Regions from separate parts of the Lysinibacillus sp. GbtcB16 genome, predicted to be linked through region 2. Evidence: riboswitches for the same ligand, from Rfam matches in the RefSeq annotation. Region 2 holds a riboswitch; each other region holds the start of a gene.
The links. A riboswitch is a leader RNA that binds a small molecule or an ion and turns the genes downstream of it on or off. The one in region 2 is predicted to bind thiamine pyrophosphate.
Positions count from the first base shown of each region.

Region 1: linked by a shared signal. The riboswitch ahead of thiC (phosphomethylpyrimidine synthase ThiC) and the one ahead of thiW (energy coupling factor transporter S component ThiW) in region 2 are both predicted to bind thiamine pyrophosphate.
Region 3: linked by a shared signal. The riboswitch ahead of KVT27_RS09215 (ABC transporter substrate-binding protein) and the one ahead of thiW (energy coupling factor transporter S component ThiW) in region 2 are both predicted to bind thiamine pyrophosphate.

Region 1 is NZ_JAGXJV010000008.1:113,008-121,357, forward strand. Features, by position in the region: gene KVT27_RS19935 (methyl-accepting chemotaxis protein) at 1-106, shown strand, start outside; gene KVT27_RS19940 (AEC family transporter) at 436-1,365, shown strand; TPP riboswitch at 1,432-1,546, shown strand; gene thiC (phosphomethylpyrimidine synthase ThiC) at 1,691-3,469, shown strand; gene KVT27_RS19950 (catalase) at 3,675-5,180, opposite strand; gene KVT27_RS19955 (response regulator transcription factor) at 5,487-6,941, opposite strand; gene hutH (histidine ammonia-lyase) at 7,219-8,350, shown strand, end outside.
Region 2 is NZ_JAGXJV010000001.1:246,503-254,852, forward strand. Features, by position in the region: gene KVT27_RS01220 (VWA domain-containing protein) at 1-1,129, shown strand, start outside; gene thiW (energy coupling factor transporter S component ThiW) at 1,222-1,725, opposite strand; TPP riboswitch at 1,820-1,927, opposite strand; gene KVT27_RS01230 (MFS transporter) at 1,987-3,183, opposite strand; gene KVT27_RS01235 (ABC transporter substrate-binding protein) at 3,684-4,757, opposite strand; gene KVT27_RS01240 (ABC transporter permease) at 4,754-5,551, opposite strand; gene KVT27_RS01245 (ABC transporter permease) at 5,548-6,357, opposite strand; gene KVT27_RS01250 (ABC transporter ATP-binding protein) at 6,347-7,453, opposite strand; gene KVT27_RS01255 (helix-turn-helix domain-containing protein) at 7,471-8,013, opposite strand.
Region 3 is NZ_JAGXJV010000001.1:1,833,095-1,841,444, forward strand. Features, by position in the region: gene KVT27_RS09180 (DUF485 domain-containing protein) at 452-790, shown strand; gene KVT27_RS09185 (solute symporter family protein) at 799-2,343, shown strand; gene KVT27_RS09190 (hypothetical protein) at 2,436-2,612, shown strand; gene KVT27_RS09195 (TatD family hydrolase) at 2,673-3,422, opposite strand; gene KVT27_RS09200 (ABC transporter ATP-binding protein) at 3,412-4,161, opposite strand; gene KVT27_RS09205 (ABC transporter permease) at 4,136-4,909, opposite strand; gene KVT27_RS09210 (thiamine-binding protein) at 4,906-5,199, opposite strand; gene KVT27_RS09215 (ABC transporter substrate-binding protein) at 5,201-6,196, opposite strand; TPP riboswitch at 6,352-6,462, opposite strand; gene parC (DNA topoisomerase IV subunit A) at 6,586-8,350, opposite strand, start outside.

The sequences.
Region 1 (8,350 bases), on a different contig from region 2:
AATGGACCAACAAGCTGAATTGCAAAAAGTGGCAGAGTCTATGCAAAATATGAATGATATCTCTAATGAACTGCAAGAGGTTGTTAATAGATTTAAGCTTGCGTAAAGAAAAAGGCCACCTAGAATCTAAAGGTAGCTCAGACTTTTTGATAAAAGGAATCGAGAAGATCATGCTCGATTCCCTTTTTATTTATCCTTCATTAAAAATAGTTCTTTGCTGCCCAATCATACACAGTCCTAAATGAATGAGTTTAGGTAATTCTTACATTGTGTACATTGTTCTCTTTCATTGATTTGATTTTTTGAATCTTTTCAACCATATGAACAAGGCGCGCCCCGTCCGTAGTGGAAGTCAACGGTTTTAATTATGAAAGTAAGTGGCATTGACCTAGTGCATGATCGACACTACTATTAAAAGGGAGGAGGGACATCAATATGGTGTATCTTGGAATGATTTTCTTTCAAATTGTCGCACCTATTTTAGTATTACTTGTACTAGGTGCTATTCTACAAAAGAAATTTCGCTTTAATTTAAAAGCATTATCACAGCTTATTACATATTGTTTTATGCCAGCCGCTGTATTTATTAATTTATATGAGACGAATATAAAGCTGTCTGTTCTAGGAGAAGTCGGATTGTTTGTTGTACTTTTTATCGGGAGTCAAATGCTGCTTAGTCACTTTTTAGCGAAAGGGCTTGGCCTCGCCAAAACTGAGGCGGCTGTTTTTAAAAATAGTGTAGTACTCATTAACTCTGGGAACTATGGGATTCCGGTAGCTCAAATGATTTTTGCCACTCAACCTATCGGTGTAGCCATCCAGGTTATACTCGTTATCTTTCAAAACATGACAACATATACGTATGGTTTATATAATTTAATTTCCTCTACTAAATCGGGCATGACGATTTTTAAGGATTTTATAAAAATGCCTATTATTCACGCTCTAATAATCGGAGTGGCCATGAATTATTTTGATATTGGCATTCCGCAGTTTATTAAAATACCAATAGACCATGTAGCAGATGGTTTTATTGCCGTTGCATTAATCACGCTAGGAGCCCAATTGTCTCAGCTGGAGATCAAAACGATGTTTAATAAAACAGTATTCGTCAGCTGCTTCACACGATTATTTATCGGACCAGCCGTGGCTTTAGTCATTATCTATGCGCTAGGTTTAGATGGGGTTGTGGCACAATCATTATTTATAGCGAGTGCTTTTCCCACATCCCGCAACAGTTCAAGTCTAGCATTAGAATATGATGTAGAGTCCGCAACAGCTGCTCAAACTGTTTTATTCTCAACCATTGTGAGTTGTATAACGGTCACGATTGTGATTTATATTGCGGATGTATTGTTTACCTAATAGAAAATATTTTAATGATATCTTCCATCTCTTAGCAATATCTGCTACACTAGCATCAAACTGAATAGTATTAACTAGGGGAGTCTGATGAGTCAGGCTGAGAGGGAAACGCATAGAGGTTTCTTGACCCTTTGGACCTGATCTGGCTCATACCAGCGTGGGAAAGTTAAGAAGCTATTGCCTATTACGTGCAATCAATAGACCCTTTACATTCATGGCCGGATCCAATTATTATTTTGGATTCGGCCTTTATTTATTGTATTGATTGTTGGGTGAGCTAGATTCGGTCCTTGCTTAAAATACATTTAAGGGAGAGAAGTAGCTCATGTCAGCAATTAGTGAAAAGAACATTACGATTATGTCTAACTTTGAAGGAAGTAAAAAGGTTTATGTGGAAGGATCTCGTCCAGATATTTTAGTACCAATGCGTGAAATTGCATTAAGTCCGACGACTGGTAGCTTTGGAGATGAAGAAAATGCCCCCATTCGGGTGTATGATACGAGTGGCCCATATACAGATCCGGCCTTTCGTGTGGATATTACAAAGGGCTTACCTGCTTTACGAAGTACTTGGATACAAGAGCGAGGGGATGTTGAGGAATACGGAGGGCGTACGATTAAACCGGAGGATAATGGTTTCCGTCGCGCTGATGATCCGCGTATCCATGAAAACGTCTTTCCGGAATTGGTGAGAAAGCCTTTACGTGCAAAAAAGGATGGAAATGTCACACAGCTTCATTATGCTCGAAAAGGAATTATTACACCTGAGATGGAATTTGTAGCGATACGCGAAAATATGGACCCAGATTTCGTACGTTCAGAGATTGCAGCAGGCCGAGCTATTATGCCTTCCAATATTAATCATCCAGAGGCAGAGCCAATGATTATCGGTCGTAACTTCCATGTGAAAATTAATGCGAACATTGGAAATTCAGCTGTATCATCCTCGATTGCAGAGGAGGTCGAAAAAATGACATGGGCTACACGCTGGGGTGCTGATAATATTATGGATCTATCAACTGGCAAGCATATTCATACAACGAGAGAATGGATTATTCGAAATGCTGCAGTACCCGTTGGGACAGTACCAATTTATCAGGCATTAGAAAAAGTGAATGGTGTCGCTGAGGATTTAACGTGGGAGGTGTACCGTGATACGCTTATTGAACAAGCGGAGCAAGGGGTAGATTATTTCACTATTCATGCAGGTGTCCTTTTACGTTACGTTCCTCTTACGGCAAGCCGTGTAACGGGCATTGTGTCTCGGGGTGGATCCATTATGGCGCAGTGGTGCTTATACCATCATCAAGAGAACTTCCTCTATACTCATTTTGAGGAAATATGCGAAATTATGAAAGCTTATGATGTAGCCTTCTCATTAGGAGATGGCTTACGCCCAGGGTCAATCGCGGATGCTAACGATGAAGCACAATTCGCGGAGCTGGAAACATTAGGTGAATTAACGGAAATCGCATGGAAGCATGATGTTCAAGTAATGGTGGAGGGTCCAGGTCATGTTCCCATGCATTTGATTAAAGAAAATATGGACAAGCAATTAGAGGTTTGTAAGGAAGCTCCCTTCTATACATTAGGTCCATTGACAACAGATATTGCGCCAGGTTATGACCATATTACATCTGCTATTGGAGCAGCAATGATTGGTTGGTTTGGTACAGCTATGCTCTGCTACGTGACACCGAAGGAACATTTAGGTTTACCTAATCGGGAGGATGTTCGAGTAGGGGTTATTACTTATAAAATTGCTGCACATGCTGCAGATTTAGCAAAGGGCCACCCAGGTGCACAGCAACGGGATGATGCACTGTCCAAAGCGCGTTTTGAGTTCCGCTGGCGCGATCAATTTAACCTTTCTCTTGATCCAGAGCGTGCAGTAGAATATCATGATGAAACATTGCCAGCTGAAGGAGCCAAAACGGCTCATTTTTGTTCAATGTGCGGGCCTAAATTTTGTAGCATGAGAATTTCTCAGGATATTCGTAATTATGCTAAGGAAAAGGATTTAAATACAACAGAAGCCATCCATGAAGGTATGAGGGAAAAGTCAGCGGAGTTTAAAAAGGCAGGTAGTCAAATCTACCAATAATAATAATGCAAGGCTTGTGTTTATTTCTAGACACGAGCCTTTTTTATGTTGGTTTCATAACTTAATAGGGAGATGAAAAAAAGGAATATATGCCTTTGCAAATAGAAATGAACGCTTAAACCTAGACGAATACAAAAAAGCTCCATGTGAATTATACATTCACATGGAGAAAAGTTGGATTTGGATATCAATAATAAGTGGAATATTAAACGTTTGTTGGTTGTTTTACGTATGGATTTGTAAGATCCATACCTTCTAATGAAAGACCCATTGCTTTTGCGACACCTTCACCATATGCTGGATCAGCTAAATAGCAGTGAAGAATGTGACGGCGTTTGATGAATTCCTCAACAGAAGCCATATCATTAGCCGTATTTTCAAATAGACGTTGTTGTTCTTCCGCAGTCATTAGGCGGAAAAGTTTACCTGGTTGCTCGAAGTAATTACTATCGTCTTCACGGAAATCATGAATTCCTGCATGACCATCAATGCGTAACTCAGGCTCTTTATGGTCTAAATTATGTTCCCATTCACCATAGCTATTTGGTTCATAGCCTAGTGTTGATCCAAGGTTGCCGTCAAAACGCATAGAGCCATCTCGGTGGAAAGTACGGAATGGACACTTTGGTGCGTTAACAGGAAGCATATAGTGGTTTACACCTAAACGGTAGCGTTGTGCATCCGCATAGGCAAAGATACGACCTTGTAACATTTTATCTGGTGAGAAGCTAATACCAGGGACGATGTTAGATGGTGCAAAGGCAGCTTGTTCCACTTCTGCAAAGTAGTTGTCCGGGTTTTTATTTAACTCAAACTCACCTACAGGAATTAATGGGAAATCTTTTTTATACCATACTTTTGTTAAATCGAATGGGTTGTATGGTAGCTCACGAGCTTGCTCCTCTGTCATAACCTGAATATACATTTTCCATTTAGGGAAATCGCCTTTTTCGATGGCTTCATATAAATCACGTTGTGAAGACTCACGGTCTTGACCGATTACCTCAGTTGCTTCATCACCTGTTAAATTTTTAATGCCTTGTTCTGTACGGAAGTGGAATTTAACCCAAACACGCTCATTATCAGCATTGATAAAGCTATATGTGTGCGAACCAAATCCGTGCATATTACGGTAACCAGTTGGGATACCACGGTCGGACATTACAATTGTAACTTGGTGAAGTGCTTCTGGTAATAGCGTCCAGAAATCCCAGTTAGAATTAGCGTTTTTCATATTTGTACGTGGATCACGTTTGACCACGTGGTTTAAATCTGTAAAGTGTAGTGGATCACGGAAGAAAAATACTGGTGTATTGTTTCCTACTAAATCCCAGTTGCCTTCTTCAGTATAGAACTTAAGGGCAAAGCCGCGGATATCACGCTCAGCATCTGCTGCACCACGCTCACCAGCAACTGTGGAGAATCGTGCGAACATATCAGTTTTCTTGCCCACTTCCGAGAAGATTTTAGCTTTTGTATATTGAGTTATATCGTGCGTTACAGTAAAAGTACCAAATGCACCTGAACCTTTCGCATGCATACGACGTTCAGGGATTACTTCACGATTGAAGTTTGCTAGTTTTTCAACTAGCCATACATCTTGAAGTAATAGAGGGCCGCGTGGACCTGCTGACATAGAGTCATGGTTACTTACTACTGGAGCACCACCTGCTGTTGTAAAACGACGGCTACGATCATTTGCGTTTGTCATATTAGTTACCTCCTGAAAATAATGTAAGTCAAACTCTTCGTCTATAACTATAACAAATATAAAATAGAATTGCTAGTACATTATAATAATTATCGTTAAAGAATTTTTATAGTAAGATATAAAATATAAATATATGCAGCAAAGAGCTTATTTATACTTAATTATCGTCCTAAATTTGTTGTTAAATAAACTATATATAAACAGTATTTATACTGTAAATGAAAAAAGTATAAGAGTTAATACCCATAACACAAGCCTTTATTGAAAATGAAAACGACTAATTGAAAATTATCTACAACGTTCTTTTTAGTTTTTTCGGTATCGATGAGGGGTCATACCGATTTGTTGTTTAAATATTTTAATAAAATAATTCGGGTCATCAAAACCGTTTAAATGAGCAATCTCACTAATTGCAAAATCTGTTTCTACTAGCATCTTAATAGCGTTTTGAATTCTAACTTGCTGTATATAGCGCTTAAATGGCAAGCCTTGTTTCTTCGAAAAAATTGTACTTAAATAATTGGGGCTGATGCCAAGCTTACGGGCGACAAAGGGAAGAGACAAGGAACTATCTTTAAATTGCTGATCAATAATTTCTAAAGCGAGCTCAACATAATCGGCTCTTTTCTCCATGCGTGCATCACGGGCTAGCTCTATTAATCTCTGAGTGAAAGAAATAATACCATTGAGAATCGTATAAAAAATAGGATGCTCAATAATTAAATGAAATAGCTGACGGTAGTTTTGTTCAATGACTGCTTTTTCGTGTAGTTTATATTTCAACATAAAGCGCCGAATTTGTGCTAACACACTTGTTAGATGGATGCGTAGGTCATCCTGCTCATAATAGATGCCTTCATTAGAAAGTCGATATAAAAATGTTTTTACGGCTTCGAGATTACCCTCCTCCAGGCTACTTATTAATAATTGTTGTTCTTCTGGTGTTAGTAATGGATCGAAGGGCTGTATTTCAAATTGTTTACTTGCGTAAAAAATATGCCCGAATCCTTCGTAAAAACTTTGATGAAGTGCACGCTTTGTTAATGTATACATATTTTTAATGCTTGTAGTCGGTCCATCATATATCCCAATATTTAAAGAACTATTGCTAAACAAACGCCATTCCTTCATAAGAGTACGTACATCCTTCTCTACCAGCTTTATGTCTTGCGTTTGAAAAAGGCAGACGATTCTATTCGATAATGGATAGGTTTTCATATGGAAGTGAATCGATGTCGGTTGAAGCCAATTGTAAAGCTTGTTATAGGTCTCAGTGTGCTCAGGTTCAATTATTGTAAAGTGAATGCCAGTTTCAATAGAGTTTGATTTCGTATCCAAAAATAAATGATTATAAAATGATTCATTTGCAGCCTCTTGCGCAGTATCTGTAATTTGTGGTGAGCGCAAGGAAATGCCTGTCAGTTTTTGCTTTAATACTTCTAAATCAATGGGCTTTACAAACAGATGGGCTACCTGTAAATCAATGGCTTTTAATGCGTTTTTAAATAAGGGTTCTGTTGTTACAGCTAAAATAGCACCTGCAAGTTTTTGTAGATCTCGATAAAGAGAAGTTAAGCGATTATTAGGGATCAAGTCGATATTTAACAGTATGGCATCCGGTTCAAATTGACGGATGCATTGAGGTACATCTGACATAGTCGTGCACATATCAATGAAAACATCGCCTGGAAAATAGGTATGTAAAAACCACTTAATGCCTGCTAGTTCAGTGGGGTCTCGATCGATTAATAATAGCTTCATAACATCTAACCTCGCTTAAAATATTCTAGTTTCATATAAAAATACGATTATATTATTAAAAATAACATAGGAATCTGAAAAAAATCATGTTTTCTCTTTTAAAATTCTCTATATTCTGAAAAAAGTAGTTAGTACAATGGAAATAGAGTAATTGACCATTATTCAGCAGGACACTCGTTTATAATGAAAACGCTTAAAAGTAGTTGAATGCGGATGTGTTATTGATTACGTTAAAATGAATTTTACATAAGCCTTAAAGGGAATAGGGGGATGTCATGTGAAGTCGATCATCGAGCTTGATGGCCATACATTAACAAGACAACAAATTGAGGAAATCGTTAAAGGGCATGCAACAGTTGCACTTGCTGCAGATAGTATAGAGCGTATTCGTTTAAGTAGGGAACGGATCGAAAAGCGCTTAGCAGAGGGGCAAACGATTTATGGTGTGAATACAGGCTTTGGAAAACTAAGCAATATAAAAATTGAGGAAGACGATATTGGGCTATTACAACTGAATTTATTACGATCGGATGCAACAGGTGTAGGCCAGCCGTTTCCTACTGATGTTGTACGTGCCATGATGGTTTTACGTGCAAATGCCTTAGCTCGTGGATTTTCAGGAATTCGTGAGGAAACGGTACAGCTTTTATTAGATTTTATTAATAAAGGCGTACACCCAATTGTCCCGTCACAAGGGTCGGTTGGAGCAAGTGGAGATTTAGCGCCATTATCACATTTAGCTTTAGTCCTAGTGGGAGAAGGTAAGGCTGAGTTTAATGGAGAAGTGATGAGTGGTAGTGAGGCGTTACAGCAAGCGGGATTATCACCTGTTCGACTACAAGCTAAAGAGGGGCTGGCACTTGTAAACGGTACACAGGCTATGACGGGTATCGGTGTCTTAACCGTTAATGAGGCTGAACGAATTGGGCTAGCGGCGGATATGGCTGCTAGTTTAACACTAGAAGCATTGAAGGGTATAACATCTGCGTTTGACCCAGCACTTTTAGCAGTAAGACCACATCCAGAGTTAGAGCTTGTTGGCGGTCGTATTCGTAGGTGGCTTGAGGGAAGTAAGCGAGTGACAAAGCAAGGAGAAATTCGTATGCAGGATGCATATTCTCTGCGCTGTATTCCACAAGTGCACGGTGCTTCCTGGCAGTCTTTCTTTTACGCGGAGAACCGAGTACAAACGGAAATGAACGCTACGACCGATAATCCGATTGTTTTAGAAAGCGGTGAAGTACTATCAGGTGGCCATTTTCATGGTCAGCCAATTGCATTAGCGATGGACTTTTTAAAAATTGGGGTAAGTGAATGGGCTAATATTTCAGAGCGCCGTACAGAGCGAATGGTGAATCCTCAATTAAATGAAGGGTTACCGCCATTTTTAGCGACAAACCCTGGGATTG
Region 2 (8,350 bases):
ATATGAAAACCTAGCAGATATAAAACTGCAACGTAAGCATATTATACTTTTAACAGATGGACAATCACAGTCAGGAAATTATGAAGATTTAATTGAACAAGGAAAAGATAGTGGAATAACTTTATCGACAGTGGCTATTGGTCAAGATGCGGATGCTAACTTATTGGAAGCTCTGAGTGAGATGGGAAGCGGACGTTTCTACAATGTTATCGATGAGCAAACTATTCCTTCCATTTTATCTCGTGAAACAGCTATGATTTCCCGTACGTACATTGAGGATAACCCATTCTATCCAATACTTTATAATGCAGGGGGATGGAATACACTATTTGCCAATGGGGTTCCACAAATGAATGCTTATATCGGAACAACCGCAAAGCAGGGTGCTACCGTCGTGGCTGAAAGCGAAAAAGAAGATCCGGTGTTAGCACAATGGCAATACGGTCTTGGCAAAACATTCGCATTCACTTCTGATTCAACAGGAAAGTGGTCAGGCGACTGGGCAAGATGGCAAAACTGGGGCACATTTTGGCAAACGCTTATTTCACAAATGCTCCCAAGTTATAATGATGTTGCCTATGATGTAAGAATAGAATCAGATGGGTCCTTTATGATTACAGATCCTACAAATGAAGCAGCCTTTTTAGATATTGTTGCGGTTAATGAAGCTGGTGAAGAGTTAGACACACAGCTTGAAACTATATCAGCCTCTCAGGTTCGTGCTGTAGTACAAGCTGACCCGGGGTTAATCTTCTTCCGTATCGCTGATGAAAAGGAAACGATTTATCAGGCTGGATTAAGTGTTCCCTATAGTGCTGAGTATGAACTTCTTCCTGCTAATGATAAATTAATAGAAGAATTAACCGAACAAACTGGTGGTGCTGTTTTAAAAGAACCACAAGAAGTGTTCCGTGACTTTACAAAGCGAGGGGCGGATCGTCAAAACATTGCGACATGGCTTCTCCTTGCAGGTATGCTCTTATTCTTTATTGATATTACAATAAGACGCTTTGGCTGGAATTTCCTAACGAAGCCAAAGAAAAAGGGGCAACTTGTAGAAAATCCCCCCGTACAGGCAGAAGATACGAATGTAGCACAATTATTAAAGGGTATGAAAAAACGCCAATAATTTAGTTAGATGAAAGCAGTGTGAATTATTTCGCACTGCTTTTTGTATATATGCATGGAGAGAAATCCTCTAAGTTATATCAACGACGTTCTTTAATAAAGAGAGCGGGAATTAAAATATTTTACTAGCACCGTTTTACGCAAACTGCTAGCTACTACAATACCTAAGATTGCTCCAATTGAACTTGATATTAAAAAGGCAGGCATGAAAAATAAGGCCGCTACGGATGTGCCCATAAGTATCTTTGCATAGGGTACTGCTACAAGTGATGCGAGAAGACCAGTGCCGATCACTTCACCCATACCGGCTAACCACATTTTACAGCTATATTTATAGGCAAGCCCTGCGCATAATGCACCAATAATACTACCAGGAATGGCTAACAGTGAGCCTGTTCCTGTAAGGATACGAATGATAGCCGTCACAAAGGCCACTACAACTGTAGGTAAGGGTCCAAGTATAATGGCTCCTATTACGTTAATAGCGTGCTGTATAGGGTAGGCACGAGCAATCCCAGTTGGAATGGAGATGAACGTAGAGCCTGCAACGGCAATCGCTACTAATAAAGCCATAATTGTTAATTTTCGAATAGACATGATAGGTGCGCTCCTTTTCGTTTTAGCCACTAGGAAAATGAAAAAAGCCGCTTCCTTCAAACGACAGGAAGCGGCCTTGCTTATACACTGAAAATAGCAAGAAGCGCCACTTCCCTCCGCTAGCATGAACTAGATCAGGTTCGAAGGGTCCGTATATAACCATATACGTCTCAGCCTTTAAAAGACTCCCCTAGTGGTAAAAATTTTTCTATTTTTTAGAAGTGTAACATACTTGAATCAATAGTCAATAAGCTTTGATGATTAGTGTGAATCTGGATGCATAAGCTGTGGTGCCTTTTTCAATGTCCAAATCAGGGCAAGGAAGAAGCAGGCTAATAAGATAATGGCACCAAATATATAAGGACTATTCATATTCCAGTCAAATAAGAAACCAGCTAAAGCGGGTCCAATCATATTTCCAAGACTCATATAGGCATTGTTCAAGCCGGCTGCAAATCCTTGCTCTGTTTCAGCAAGTTTTGAGATGAGTGTATTAACAGCTGGACGAATTAACGTTGTTGCCGTTGAGAAAATGGTTGCTACAACTAATATTAGTGCAAAACCTGAAACAAATAATATTAAGAAAATAGCAACGGAGGCAATAAATAAATTGACCAAAACTACTTTCATTTCACCAAAGCGTTTAAAGAGTGGCGTTATGATAAACATCTGTACGATTACCCCAAATGCTCCACCAACAACTAGAATGGTAGCAATATCGCCAGGTGAGTAATTAAATTTTTCTGTCACAAATAGGGATAAGGTTGTTTGGAAGTTAGCAATCCCAAATGAGAATACCATCATAATAATTAACATAACAAAATAAGGCATATGTACAGAGCGAGCCATCTGTTTCACCAGATTATCTTGCTTTTGTCTATTTTGCGCAGTATTTGGCTTTGTAGATGGTAATAAAAAGTACGATAAAATAGACGCTAAAATGGCGGCAGCTCCCGCCATGAAAAATGGAAAATGTAAGCTAACCTTTGCGAGGAAACCACCAATTCCAGGGCCAATCATAAAGCCGAACGACATTGCAGCTCCTAACATACTCATTCCTTTTCCGCGTTCTTCATAAGTTGTCACGTCTGCTACAAAAGCCATAATAGGAGGTGCAACAAATGCAGAGCCAAGGCCACCTAAAAAGCGTGCCAAAAAGAGCATCCAAACATCTGTAGAGAGGCCAAAACCGATTTGTGCAAGTCCTGTTAGTATAAGACCGAAAATAATTAAATTTTTCCGCCCATACAGGTCAGAAAGATTCCCAGCAATTGGAGAAAATACGAATTGAGCCAAGGCGAACGTAGCAATAAGCATGCCTAGAACTTGTCCTGCTGCTCCAAATATTCTTAAATATTCCGGCATTACAGGAATAATAATTCCAATACTCCCCATTGCGATAAACATATTAAACATTAATATATACAAAGCCGCCTTATTGGACTTCTGCTGGGTCATCGAAAAACCCCCTTTATGTAATCAAATATAGTACAGTCTATCATAAAGAATTATAGCTGGCTAATAGTTGAGATTGCTGTAACTGATCCGATCGTTAGAATGGTTTTTCAGAAAAGTTTTTTTCTCAGAAAACTTCACAATGGAATATCATCTAATTGATTAATAAACATGAATAGTTAGGGGGAAGTGAGAGCGTATAGACTTTTGCCTATAAGCAATTTTTGTTGAAATGAAATAGCGTGATAAAAGTGAATAATATTGTTTAGATGAAGCTATGATGAGCAGATGTAATGGCACGTAGAATACATGGTCTTTTCATGGATAAAGAAGTGCAAATGATTGTTAGCAATTTAAACATAGACAAAGGGATTATAGGAGAGGGGGCTGTGAAGATGATCTACCACAGGCTACTAGTAGAATTGCTTTTTGAATATAGTCAAACAACTGAATGCTTACAGAAAAAGAGCGATTTGGTTTCTAGACCAAATCGCTCTTATAAATTATCGAATACTCATTTTAAATTCTAAAAACAGTTCATTATATTTACCTAAGTAATCTGGGCCTAAGTTTTTGTAGACCTCTAATGTATCACGTTGCTCTTCAGAAGGGTAATAGCGTTCATCAGCAACTACTTCTGGGTCCATTAAGTCCATCGCAGCGATATTAGGCGTCGAATAGCCAACATAATCGGCATTTTGAGCACCAGATTCAGCACTTAGCATAAAATTGATAAAGGCATGTGCACCATCAATATTTTTTGAGGTTTTTGGAATAACCATATTATCGAACCATAAATTGGAACCCTCTTCAGGAACAGCAAAGTCCAACTCTTCATTTTCAGACATCATGTCCGCTGCCTGACCAGACCAAGTGAGGGCCACTGTTGCTTCATTATTGATCATTAATGGCGTAATTTCATCCCCAATGATCGCTTTTACGTTTGGCGCAAGTGTAATCAGCTTGTCAGTTGCTTCACGCAGTTCATCGTTATCCAATGAATTCAAGGAGTGTCCAAGACTATTTAAACCCATCCCAATCACTTCGCGGGCACCGTCTACTAAAAATACTTTTCTTTTTAGTGAAGGGTCCCATAAGTCATCCCAGGAGGAGAAATCTAAGTTCCCAACTAGCTTTGGGTTATAAACAATTCCTACTGTTCCCCAGAAATAAGGAACTGAATATTGATTGTTATCATCGAATGGTAAATCTAAAAAGTATGGATCAATATTTTTTAAATTCGGGATTTTCGCTTTGTCTAAAGGAATCAATAAATTATCTTCCTTCATTTTTTCAATCATATACTCAGAAGGGACAGCAATATCGTACGCTGTACCACCTTGCTGTATTTTAGTCATCATAGCTTCATTGGAGTCAAATGTTTCGTAAATGACATGAATACCTGTTTCTTTTTCAAACTCTTTCAATAGATCAGGATCAATATACTCTCCCCAGTTAAAGATGGTTAAAGTGTCTTTTCCACTCTTACCTCCACCAGCACTTAAGGCATCAGCAGCATAAAATAAAAGGGCAGAAACAACAAGTATAGCGATGGTCGCTTGAATTAATGACTTCATTGTTGTCCCTCCGTTCTTTTGCTTGTGCGACTTGTAATGAAGTAATAGCCAACCACAACGATAACTGTTACAAAGAATACTAAACCAGAAATAGCGTTAACTGTTAGAGAAATTCCCGCGCGAGCCATCGAGTAGATTTCTACCGATAATGTACTGAAGCCATTGCCGGTTACGAAAAATGTCACAGCAAAATCATCTAAGGAATACGTAAGAGCTAGGAAGAAACCTGCAAAAATACCTGGCTGAATATATGGTAAAATGACACGCATCATAACATCCTTTTTGGTTGCTCCTAAATCTAATGCTGCATCAATTAGTGATTTATTCATTTCTAACAATTTAGGTAAAACCATTAACACTACAATTGGTACACTAAACGCTACGTGTGCTAATAATACTGAAGCAAAGCCTAATTTAATGCCCACCATTGTAAATAAGATTAAAAAGCTTGCACCAATGATGACATCTGGACTGACAATTAAAACATTGTTTAAGGACAATAATGTATTACGCATTTTTGAATCCTTGACTGTTACAATACCGATTGCTCCTAACGTTCCAATAATAGTAGAAATTAGAGCTGAAAGTAATGCTACGATAACGGTATTAATTAAAATAACAAGTAGCCTTGAATCTTCAAAAACAGCCTTATAATGCTCTAAAGTAAAGGACTCAAAGTTATTCATGGAGCCACCACTATTGAACGAGTAAAAGATTAAATAGAGAATGGGTGCATACAGAACGATAAAAACAATCGTTAAATAGACTTTGGCTGATGCAGAAAGTTTGTTCATCGCACGCGACCTCCTTTATCTTTTTGTCCCGTAATAAGCATAATGATTACCATAAATAAAATTAAGAACACGGCAATGGTTGAACCCATTCCCCAATTTTGTGTCACAAGGAATTGCTGCTCAATCGCTGTACCAAGGGTGATAACACGATTTCCTGCAATTAAGCGAGTAATCATGAAAAGTGATAGAGCAGGGATAAAGACAACCTGAATACCTGATTTAACACCATCCATTGTCAATGGTAAAACAACGCGACGGAATGTTGTAAAAGCAGATGCGCCTAAATCACGAGACGCATAAATAAGTGTTGGATTTAAACGATCTAAAGAGTTAAAGATCGGTAAAATCATAAACGGAATAAAAATATACACGGATACAAAAACAAAGCTAATATCTGTAAAGAGCATTTGCTTTGGGTCAAAGCCAAACACTTCGATAAATGCATTGATCGGCCCGTATAAACCAAAGATACCGATAAAGGCATATGTTTTTAACAATAAATTAATCCATGAAGGAATAATAATAAGCAATAACCAAAGCTGCTTGTGTTTCGTTTTTGTTAAAAAGTAAGCAGTTGGATATGAAATTAATAATGTAAAGAATGTAATTAAAAATGCATACCAGAACGAGCTTAATGTCATTTTTAAGTAAACAGAAGTGAAGAACGCTTTATAATTATCGAGCGTGAAATTGCCATGTAAATCGAGTAGGGAATAATAAACAACGAGTGCAATCGGCGCGATAACAAAAAGGGCAATCCATAAAACATATGGAAATAACGCTGATTTTGATGTCTTAGCTTGCATCTTCGTCGTCTCCGTACGATTCCAATCGTTTATCGAACTCTTCCTCTGTTTCATTTAAGCGCATTACATGAATCGCCTCTGGATCAAAGTCTAAGCCAATTTCTGTCCCTACTTCAGCTTTTTTCAACGAATGGACTAGCCATTCATTGCCATCTTTATCATACGTAGATAGCTCATAATGTACGCCACGGAATAACTGTGTATCTACTTTAACAACAAGTTTCCCCTTCTCAATAGTCGTCATTTCTAAATCCTCAGGGCGTATAACGATATCAATTTTCTCATTTGGTTTCATACCTTGGTCAACACATTCGAAAATCTTACCCGCAAATTCAACCTTGAAATCTTCAATCATGACACCAGGCACTATATTGGATTCACCGATGAAATCTGCTACGAAGCGATTAATAGGTTCATCATAAATATCTACTGGTGTACCAGATTGTTGAATTTGTCCTTCGCTTAAAACAAAAATTTCATCACTCATAGCGAGTGCTTCTTCCTGATCATGAGTAACGAAAACAAAGGTTTTGCCAAGACGTTGCTGTAATTCACGTAATTCGTATTGCATTTCTGTACGTAATTTCAAGTCTAATGCTGATAGTGGTTCATCCAGTAAAATTACTTCAGGGTCGTTAACGATAGCACGTGCAATCGCTACACGCTGACGCTGACCACCAGACATTTCGGAGATTTCACGATTGCTATAGCCTGCTAAATTGACAAATTTTAAAGCCTCCGCAACACGTTCTTTAATTTCCTTTTCAGGTAACTTCTTAATACGTAGTCCGAATGCGACATTTTCAAATACATTTAAATGTGGGAACAGCGCATAATCTTGAAAAACAGTATTCACCTGACGTTCATTGGCAGGAACAGAATTTATTTTTTTATCATGGAAAAACACATCTCCTGTTGTAGGTTCTGTGAAACCAGCAATAATTCGTAAAATGGTTGTTTTCCCACAACCAGATGGGCCAAGGAGAGTATAAAATTTGCCCTTTTCAAGCTCCAAGTTAATATTCTTTAAGACAACTGTTCCGTCACTATAAGACTTGGATACATTTTCAAAACGGATAATGGAATTCATTGTCATTGATGCGCCTCCTTAAGCTATAAATATGAATCCGTTGCAACGAGTAAAATTTTCGTTTCAGCAGCATGTGCATTAAAAATTTGATGATGGTCTGTCGCGTCAAAATAAAGAGCATTGCCTTCACTAGCGATATATTGTTCATTCCCTAAAACGAGACGAATACGCCCTTTCACTACATAAATAAATGTTTCCGAGAGTGAAGGCTCAAATTGCTTGAATTCGCCATTGGCTTCAAATGTTAAGAAAATAGGCTCCATTTCTTTTTCGTTGGATGTAGGGATGAGCCATTGAATTTCGTATTTTTTTTCTTCATCCGTAAAGATGGACTGATCTTCCTCTGTATAAACAACCTTTTGTTCAGGTGATTCATCATCAAAAAATTCCTTTGGTGTTGACCCTAACACTTCTAATATAGAAAAAAGTGTTTCAATAGAAGGTGAATTCAAATCACGTTCTAATTGGGAAATATAGCCCTTACTTAAATCTGTACGTTCTCCAAGTTCCTCTTGGGTAAGACCTTTTTTTAAACGAAGCGCTTTAATTTTTGCTCCTATTTGCATCTTTTCCCTCCTAGAAGAAGTTTAGCAATGATAAACTTTTGAAATATGAAGTTTACTTTAACGAAACTTTTAGTTTACTAAAACCATTACAATTATACATAATAAATAAAAATTTGCAATCGTTTTTTATGAAAAAAATCGCTGTAAAATGTTAAAAAAAGAGTCATAAAAGTAGTGGAGAAAAAATTTGTATAAAGGAGAATATAGTTGTCAAAAATAGCTAATAAATAGGATGTAGCAGAAATTCCAATTTTGGATTTGACGATTTTTTGTCGACTCACTACATTCGGGTAATGGGGCGGAGCTTACTTGTTTGAAAAACTACGTTTACTCTGCT
Region 3 (8,350 bases), 1.6 Mb from region 2:
AATTCAAAATATACAAAAAAATAGGCAAAAAATTCGATTTTTGGTCGATTTTTTCGCCTTTTTTGTTATTCTCCAACTAGCAAATTACTTATCGAACAATATTATTTGACTTCCAAAATACAGAAAAAAACCAATTTTCACTAAGGCAATAGTGTTTAAATATGGATAAAAAACCAAGGCATTTTTGTAGATTTATCGTTCTTTTTTTGTCAAGAATCCAGATTTCTCTTTGCTTCATTTATTTATCTGAATATTCTAAAACACTTGATGTTCTTGGTTTCGGAGGTTTTTTTCTCTTTCAGGACTATTTTCAGAAAAATTTTTTTTACATAATTTTTCTGAAATGTATTGCAATTTTGTGAACTCTTTCATAAAATGAGAATGTGAATTCACTAAACTAGCAAAATCAAGTCTTAAGGCAGAAAAAATATACACAAAATGGGGAATGTTAATGGCGAACAATCAAGCAAAAAAAGGTGTCGTGATTGACTATGATGCAATTGCAAACCAAGAATCGTTTAAGTCTCTTGTACGCAGAAAGAACTCTTTTCTTTGGTCTATGACTGCCATATTTTTATTGGCCTACATGTTGTTACCAATTCTGACATCGTACACAACAATTCTACACCAAAAGGCATTTGGGGAAATTACTTGGGTGTGGATTTATTCAGCAGGGCTATTCATCATGACATGGGGGTTATGTCATTTATATGTAGCTAAAGCAAACAACTTCGACAGAGAAGCAAAAGCGATTATCGCAGAATACGAGAACGGAGGTGGCCGCCGATGAATAACGGAATGAGTTTTACAGCCATATTCTTCTTCGTAGCCATTGTTGGTTTAACATTAGTTATCACATGGTGGGCATCTAAACGTACATCTTCTGCAAGCGACTTCTATACAGCTGGCGGGGGCTTAACAGGCTGGCAAAATGGACTAGCTATCGCAGGTGACTATTTATCAGCAGCCTCTTTCTTAGGGATTGCAGGAGCAGTAGCATTATTTGGATTTGATGGGTTCTTCTTCTCTATTGGTTATTTAGTAGCTTACTTAGTGGTATTATACATCGTTGCTGAGCCATTACGTAACCTTGGAAAATTCACTTTAGCTGACATGATTACAGCTCGTTTCAATAACTCAAAAGTACGTGGAACAGCTGCTTTAAGCACTATTACAATTGTTTTATTCTACATGATTGCACAACTAGTTGGTGCAGGAGCACTTATTCAATTACTTTTAGGGATCGACTACTGGGTAGCTGTATTGATCGTAGGTTTCATGATGACAACTTACGTATTATTCGGTGGTATGACAGCAACTTCATGGGTTCAAATTATTAAAGCTTGTCTTTTAATGCTAGGTACAGTTATTATCTCATTCTTAGTATTAAAAGAATTTGGCTTCAGTATTGCAACAATGTTTAAAGAAATGACTACAGCAACTGACAGTGGTGCTGCTTATTTAAACCCAGGTCTAAAATATACAAATGGACTTGACACAATTTCTATGTTAATTGCATTAGTATTAGGTACTGCGGGTCTTCCACATATCTTAATGCGTTTCTTCACAGTAAAAGATGCAAAAACGGCTCGTTCATCTGTTATTTGGGCTACTTGGATTGTAGGTATTTTCTACGTTTTAACAATTTTCTTAGGTTTCGGTGCAGCAGCATTCGTTGGAAAAGAAGATATTATCGCGGCAAACGCTGCTGGTAATATGGCTGCCCCACTTCTTGCAGAAGCACTAGGTGGCGACATTCTATTCTCATTCGTATGTGCGGTAGCATTCGCAACAATTTTAGCGGTAGTAGCAGGTCTTGTACTTTCAGGTGCCTCTGCCCTATCACATGATATTTATGGGCAAATCATTAAAAAGGGTAAAATTACTGAAAAAGAGCAAGTTCTTGCAGCTCGTATCGGTTCAATTACGATCGCTATAATTTCCATTTTATTAGCACTTGGTGCACAAACATTAAACGTTGCGTTCTTAGTATCTTTAGCATTCTGTATTGCAGGTTCTGCTAACCTTCCAGTTATTATTTATACAATCTATTGGAAACGCTTTAATACAGCTGGTGCTGTTACAGCGATGTTAACAGGTTTAATCTCTGCATTAGTATTAGTAGCTATGTCACCAAACGTATGGAATCCAGTTGAAGGCAAAGCGATTTTTGTGGGTGATCCGTTAATTATGTTAACGAACCCTGCCCTAATCTCTGTACCGCTTGGTTTCCTTGGTGGTTTCATCGGCACATTACTTTCTAAAGAAACTGATGATGCAAAATATCGTGAAGTTGACGTTAAAGCAAACACAGGTATTTCTGTACAGGACGTATCTCACTAAATCTATGTCATAAACCTCGTAAGTTCTTGCTTACGAGGTTTTACTTTTTCTTTCATTTTCGTTACTATAATTGTTAAAAGGAGGGAATGAAAATGGCTCAATCTGGGGCGAAAAAGAAGCGGATGCATATAAAAAGAACTGTTGGCAAGGATGTAGAGAAAAATCGCCAAACCAATTCCTTCAGTACACATGAACGCACCACCAAAACAAAGACAGAGAAATTGAAGCATGATTTTACTAAACATAAAAAGCAGTATACGGATCATTAGTTTGTATCCTATACTGCTTTTATTATTGTAGAAAACACAAGTATCACTTACAAAATTAGTTTAAAGTCGATAAAAGTTTGTCGTATTTTGAGTGATAATTTGAGCCGCTTCTTGTATAGACAATCCCTTAATGGCTGCAATTACCTCAATCGTCGAATGCATCATCCACGGAGACGTGGGTTTATTTGTAAATGGACCTTCAAACGGCCATGGACCATCTGTTTCAACCATCATCAATTCAATCGGGTAGATTTGAATTAACTGTTGAATTTCCTCTTCATACAATGCATCAGGCGTAATGGAGATAAAATAACCTTGCTGAATCATGCGTTTCACAACTGCTTCGTCCCCTTTAAACCAATGGAAATGTGCCTGACGAAGCTGATGCTTTTCTAGTAAATCGCACACCACGATAGCATCCTCATACACAGCATGCAATACAATCGGTTTGCCCAACTCTTTCGCCAATACGATAAATCGTTCCAATAAAGCCTCATACGGACGAACATCCAAAACTTGTTCTTGCCTTAAATAATAAGGTAAACCGACCTCACCGACTGCTATCATCTCATCACTATGGGCGCGAATCCATTTAAATAAAGCTTTCTCTTCTATTTCACTCGGTAAAGGCTGTTCGGGATGGAAACCAAAAGCTGCCTTCACTTTGGGATAGACCTTCGCTAAATTCAACGTCTTTTGACAGGAGGACAGCTGCATACTCACCGCAATTAGTGCCTCTACTTCTTCCAATAAAGAAGGTATTTCCACGTCCTTATACTGATCTAAATGAATATGGGCATCAATCAACATGCAAATCCCCCTTTTCTTCCTGTAAATACTTGAATAACTGTTGCTTCAAGGCTGTGAATGTGGCCGAATGACGAATTTCTTCTTTGCGAGGACGCTCAAATGGCACAATGATTTCTTTTTTCACCGTTGCTGGCCGTTTCGATAAAACAAGTATACGATCTGCTAAAAAGAGTGCCTCCTCAATACTATGTGTGACAAATAAGATGGATTTCCGATGTTCTTCCCAAATGGACAGTAGCCATGCCTGCATTTCCAATCTTGTAAATTCATCGAGCGCAGAAAATGGTTCATCTAGACATAAAATAGGTTTATCACTGACAATGGCACGGATGAAGGATACACGTTGTTGCATCCCTCCAGATAGCTCGTTTGGATAAGCATGGCTAAAGGAAGCAAGTCCTACCTTTTCTAGCCACCCCTTTGCACGTTCAACATTAGGCTTTTGCTGCAATTCCTCAACAATTGTTACATTCTCTAAAATAGTACGCCAAGGCAGTAGACAGGGCTGCTGTGGCATATAGCCAATTGTTCCTCTTTTTCGTTGGATTTCCTCTCCATTTAATAAAATCGCCCCTTGATCAACCGAAGAGACCCCACCAATTAATTGAAAAAGGGTACTTTTACCACTGCCGGATGGACCTACAATGGCCACAAACTCACCATCCTTGACATCAAAGGAAATATCATCAAGAACATGTAGACTGTTAAAGGACTTAGCGATGTTTTGAATGCTGAGCATGATAACCTCTCCCCTTTACCATTAATTTTTCAAGCAAACGAATACTACTAAATAACAATAAGCTTAACAAGACAATCGCAAAAATTGCGACAAACACTCGATCTGTACGGAAGGAGGATTGTGCTAAGGTCATGTATACACCAATTCCCTTTTTCGCACCAAGCCACTCCGCAATGACTGCCCCCATTACGCTATACGTTGCAGCAATTTTCACACCCGAAAAAATTGCTGGGTAGGCATGTGGCCATTCTAGTTTCCAAAACGTTTGAGCCTTCGTTGCACCAATCATTTCAAAATAATGCTTTAACTCGGGTGCTGTTTGGCGAAAACCGTCCATTGCCGCAATGACAATAGGGAAAAAGCAAACAAGACAAATAATGATAAGCTTTGGTAATAAGCCAAAGCCAAACCAAATAATAAGGAGGGGTGCTAACACAAGAATCGGTATGTTTTGCGACATAATGAGAATCGGATAAAATAATGACCGAATAAAAGTAAAACGATGCAAAACAATTGCCACTGTTAGACCACAGCCAACCCCAATAGCAAGTCCTAGTAAAGCTAATTGCACGGTAGCCAGAGCATGTGGCAGGAACGTCTGATACGATTGAAAGCCTTCTACTACAATTATGCTTGGTGCTGGAAGGAGCCAAGGAGGAACATCAGCTATATGCACAACAAGCTCCCATATGAATAAGAGGAAGGCGATAAAAATTATCGTCCTTCCTTTTTGTAATGCCCGTTTCATGATTGATATTTCTCCGTTAATGTAGCCATTGTAATCCCGTTTGGTTGATATAAAATTTTTACTTGTGTAATGACATTAATGGCTCCTAGCTCGACCATCTTAACATTCATTTTCTCAATGATTTGAAGAAGCACTGGAAGCTCACCCTCCATCGTTGTTTCAAGTGGATGAACCTCATACTTCACACCAGATGCATCAATAACTGCAATGGCCGCATCTACATAAGGGATGACATCCTCATACTTTTCTGTCTTTGGAATGATTTGGACACTGATCAATGAATTTGCCATGTTAATTGGCCTCCTTTTTTGGTAAAAACTCATTCGTAAACGCTTGTTTAGCATCAAATTCGCCTTCTAATACTTTGTTGCTCGACATCCATTTAGCATAGTTTTCCCACACTGAAAACTTTTGCTCTCCCCATTGTTTAGCATCGTCCTGATATTTATCAGCCAACCACTCTTGGCTTTTATGCACTAACTCCTTATCTAAGTCAGGTGCCGCTTCTAGTAAAATATCAGCCGCTTCATTTGGATGCTCGATCGCATATTCATAGCCCTTCGATGCAGCTGCAACAAAAGCTTTGACGATGTCTGGATTGTTTTGAATCATTTTTTCATTAGTTGCTAAAACAGGTGTATAGTAATCTAACTGATTACTGTAGTCTGTTAAATACAGCATATTAATCTTTTCCCCACGAAGCTCTGCCTCAATCCCTGTCCAAGCATAATAAATCCAAGCAAAGTCGATGTCTTTTTTCATCATCGTGAAGAAATCTAAATCTCCCGCATTGACAATATCTAATTTATTTATATCAGCGTTTTCTTTTTGCATTAATGATTGTAATACGGCTTGTTCGAGTGGCGCTCCCCAACCACCATATGTTTTTCCTTCAAAGTCCTTTGGAGATGTAATACCCTTTGATGCTACAGAAGCAAATCCAGATGTATTATGCTGGATGATGGCCGCTATTGAGACAAGTGGCACAGCCTGAACACGAGCCTGTGTAATGCCCTCCTGATAGCTCACGCCAAATTCTGCCTTACCAGAAGCTACGAGCTGATCGGCTCCTGCCTCTCCTGGCATAATAATCTCAACATCTAAGCCCTGATCTTCAAAATAACCGAGCTTTTTCGCAACATACAATCCTGTATGATTCGTATTTGGTGTCCAATCGAGAACCACTGACACCTTTTTCTTTGTATCAGCAGCTTGCTTGTCCTCCTTGTCGCTACAGCCCACTAACATCAATAGTGCCGCTAATAGAATAAATAACCATTTTTTCATGCTAAGTCCTCCCAGTTTGTAATATGAAAGTGTTCATGAATGAATGTTGTCACCAGAAGAAAGCGTAATATACGGTTGGTAAGATATTGCTTGGAAAACAAAAAAACGCCTAGGATTCCTCCCAGACGTATTGCAATCAATCTCCAAAACTTTTGCTTTTTTGAATAGATGTTCCCTACGCTGGTACGAGCCAAATCAGGTTCAAAGGGTCAGTGTCTATCGGACACAATCTCAGCTAGCCATAACTAGCCCCCCTACATTCTTTCGCTATGAACTTTTCGATGATTATTATACCCATAGTTGATCTAAAATGACAAGATGCTATTTTTAGATAGTTGTTCCACTCCAACAAATAGCCCAGCTCTACTAGATAGAAACTGGGCATAGTTTTAGCTTGGTTTTTGTTCTTTTTTGGCCGTTAAGACATGGGAAATGGCTCCATCTGTTGCAATATCCACTTTAAATGAACCATTAGAATGGCGATCAGCACGCGTCAATGCATGAACATCAATAAATTCTTGGACGCCTTTTTCAGTTTCAATCACAACCTGTTCATCGTCTGTCGCTTGAATAACAGCGACAATTCGGTGAGGATTTGCTTTTAATTCTGTTAGGACTTTAAGGCCGCGTTTGGCACGACCCGCTACTTCTACCTCTGCGACATTCATTTTCTTGACAGCCCCTCGTTGTGTCACAATAACGACATATTGTGTTTCATCTGGCTGTAGAACATTGACCCCAACTAAAGCTTCTCCATCTTTTAACGTAATCCCTTTAACGCCACCTGTTTTCACACCAGTAACCGGTAATTCCTCGATAGGGAATCGAATAGCATACGCCGTATCAGTTGTTAAGAGCAATTCCACATCATCCGTCATAAATGATGCATAAATCATTGCATCGCCCGCTTTAACATTCATTGTTTTAATCGGCTTCGAGTAACGCGTCACTGCATAATCTGCGAGCGGTGAACGTTTAATTTGTCCATCTTTCGTAGCAGTTAAAATATACGTATTTGGTTGTTCAAATGTTTCAAAGCCATAGACGGCAATAATTGATTCATCTTCACTTGTTGGCACAATACTAGAAATATGCTGACCAAGGTCCTTCCAACGAATATCAGGCAATTCGTGAACTGGCTGATAAATATAATTCCCTCTATTTGTAAATAACAATAGATGATGCTGCGTATTTAAGTTTGCTTCATACAATAAATAATCGGAATCCTTCATCGCAAAATCTTGACCATTGGAAGCGGCATGGGATCGTGTAGAAGTACGTTTAATATAGCCATCTTTCGTGACAGTCACCACAACCTCTTCACTTGGAACAAGGACATCTAATGTAATTTTAATTTCTTCTATTTCTTGTTCAATTCTCGAGCGACGCGGCTCTGTGAAGCGTTTTTTAATATCTAGTAATTCTTGTTTAATGACACGTACAAGCTTGGCCTCGCTTTGTAAAATTCCTTCTAGCTTGGCAATCAATTTATTTAAATCATCCTGTTCTTGGCGGAGCTCTGTAATATCGGTATTCGTTAAACGATATAATTGCAGGCTCACAATCGCCTCTGCTTGTACCTCGGTAAAATCGAACTTTGCCTGTAAATTAAGCTTGGCATCCTTCTTATCATTAGAAGAACGAATTGTCGCAATGACTTCATCTAAAATAGACAATGCTTTAATTAATCCATCTACAATATGGGAACGATCCTTAGCCTTTTGTAAATCATATATAGAACGATTTGTGACCACTTCTTTTTGGTGAGTAATATAGGCATCCAATAATAATGGCAATGTCATCATCGTTGGGCGACGATTATGAATCGCAATCATATTAAAATTGTAAGCTACTTGTAAATCTGTTGTTTTAAATAAGTACTGTAAAATCCCTTGTCCAGGAACATCCTTTTTCAGCTCGATTACGACACGTAACCCTGTACGGTCAGATTCATCACGAATTTCAGCAATCCCTTCAAGGCGTTTATCTACACGCTGCTCATCAATTTTTTTTACAAGATTCGCTTTATTCACATCGTATGGTAATTCGGTAACAACGATTTGCTCTTTGCCACCCTTAATAGGTTCCACCACAGCCTGCGCACGAACTATAATTTTACCGCGCCCTGTTTCATATGCCTTTTTAATGCCGTCC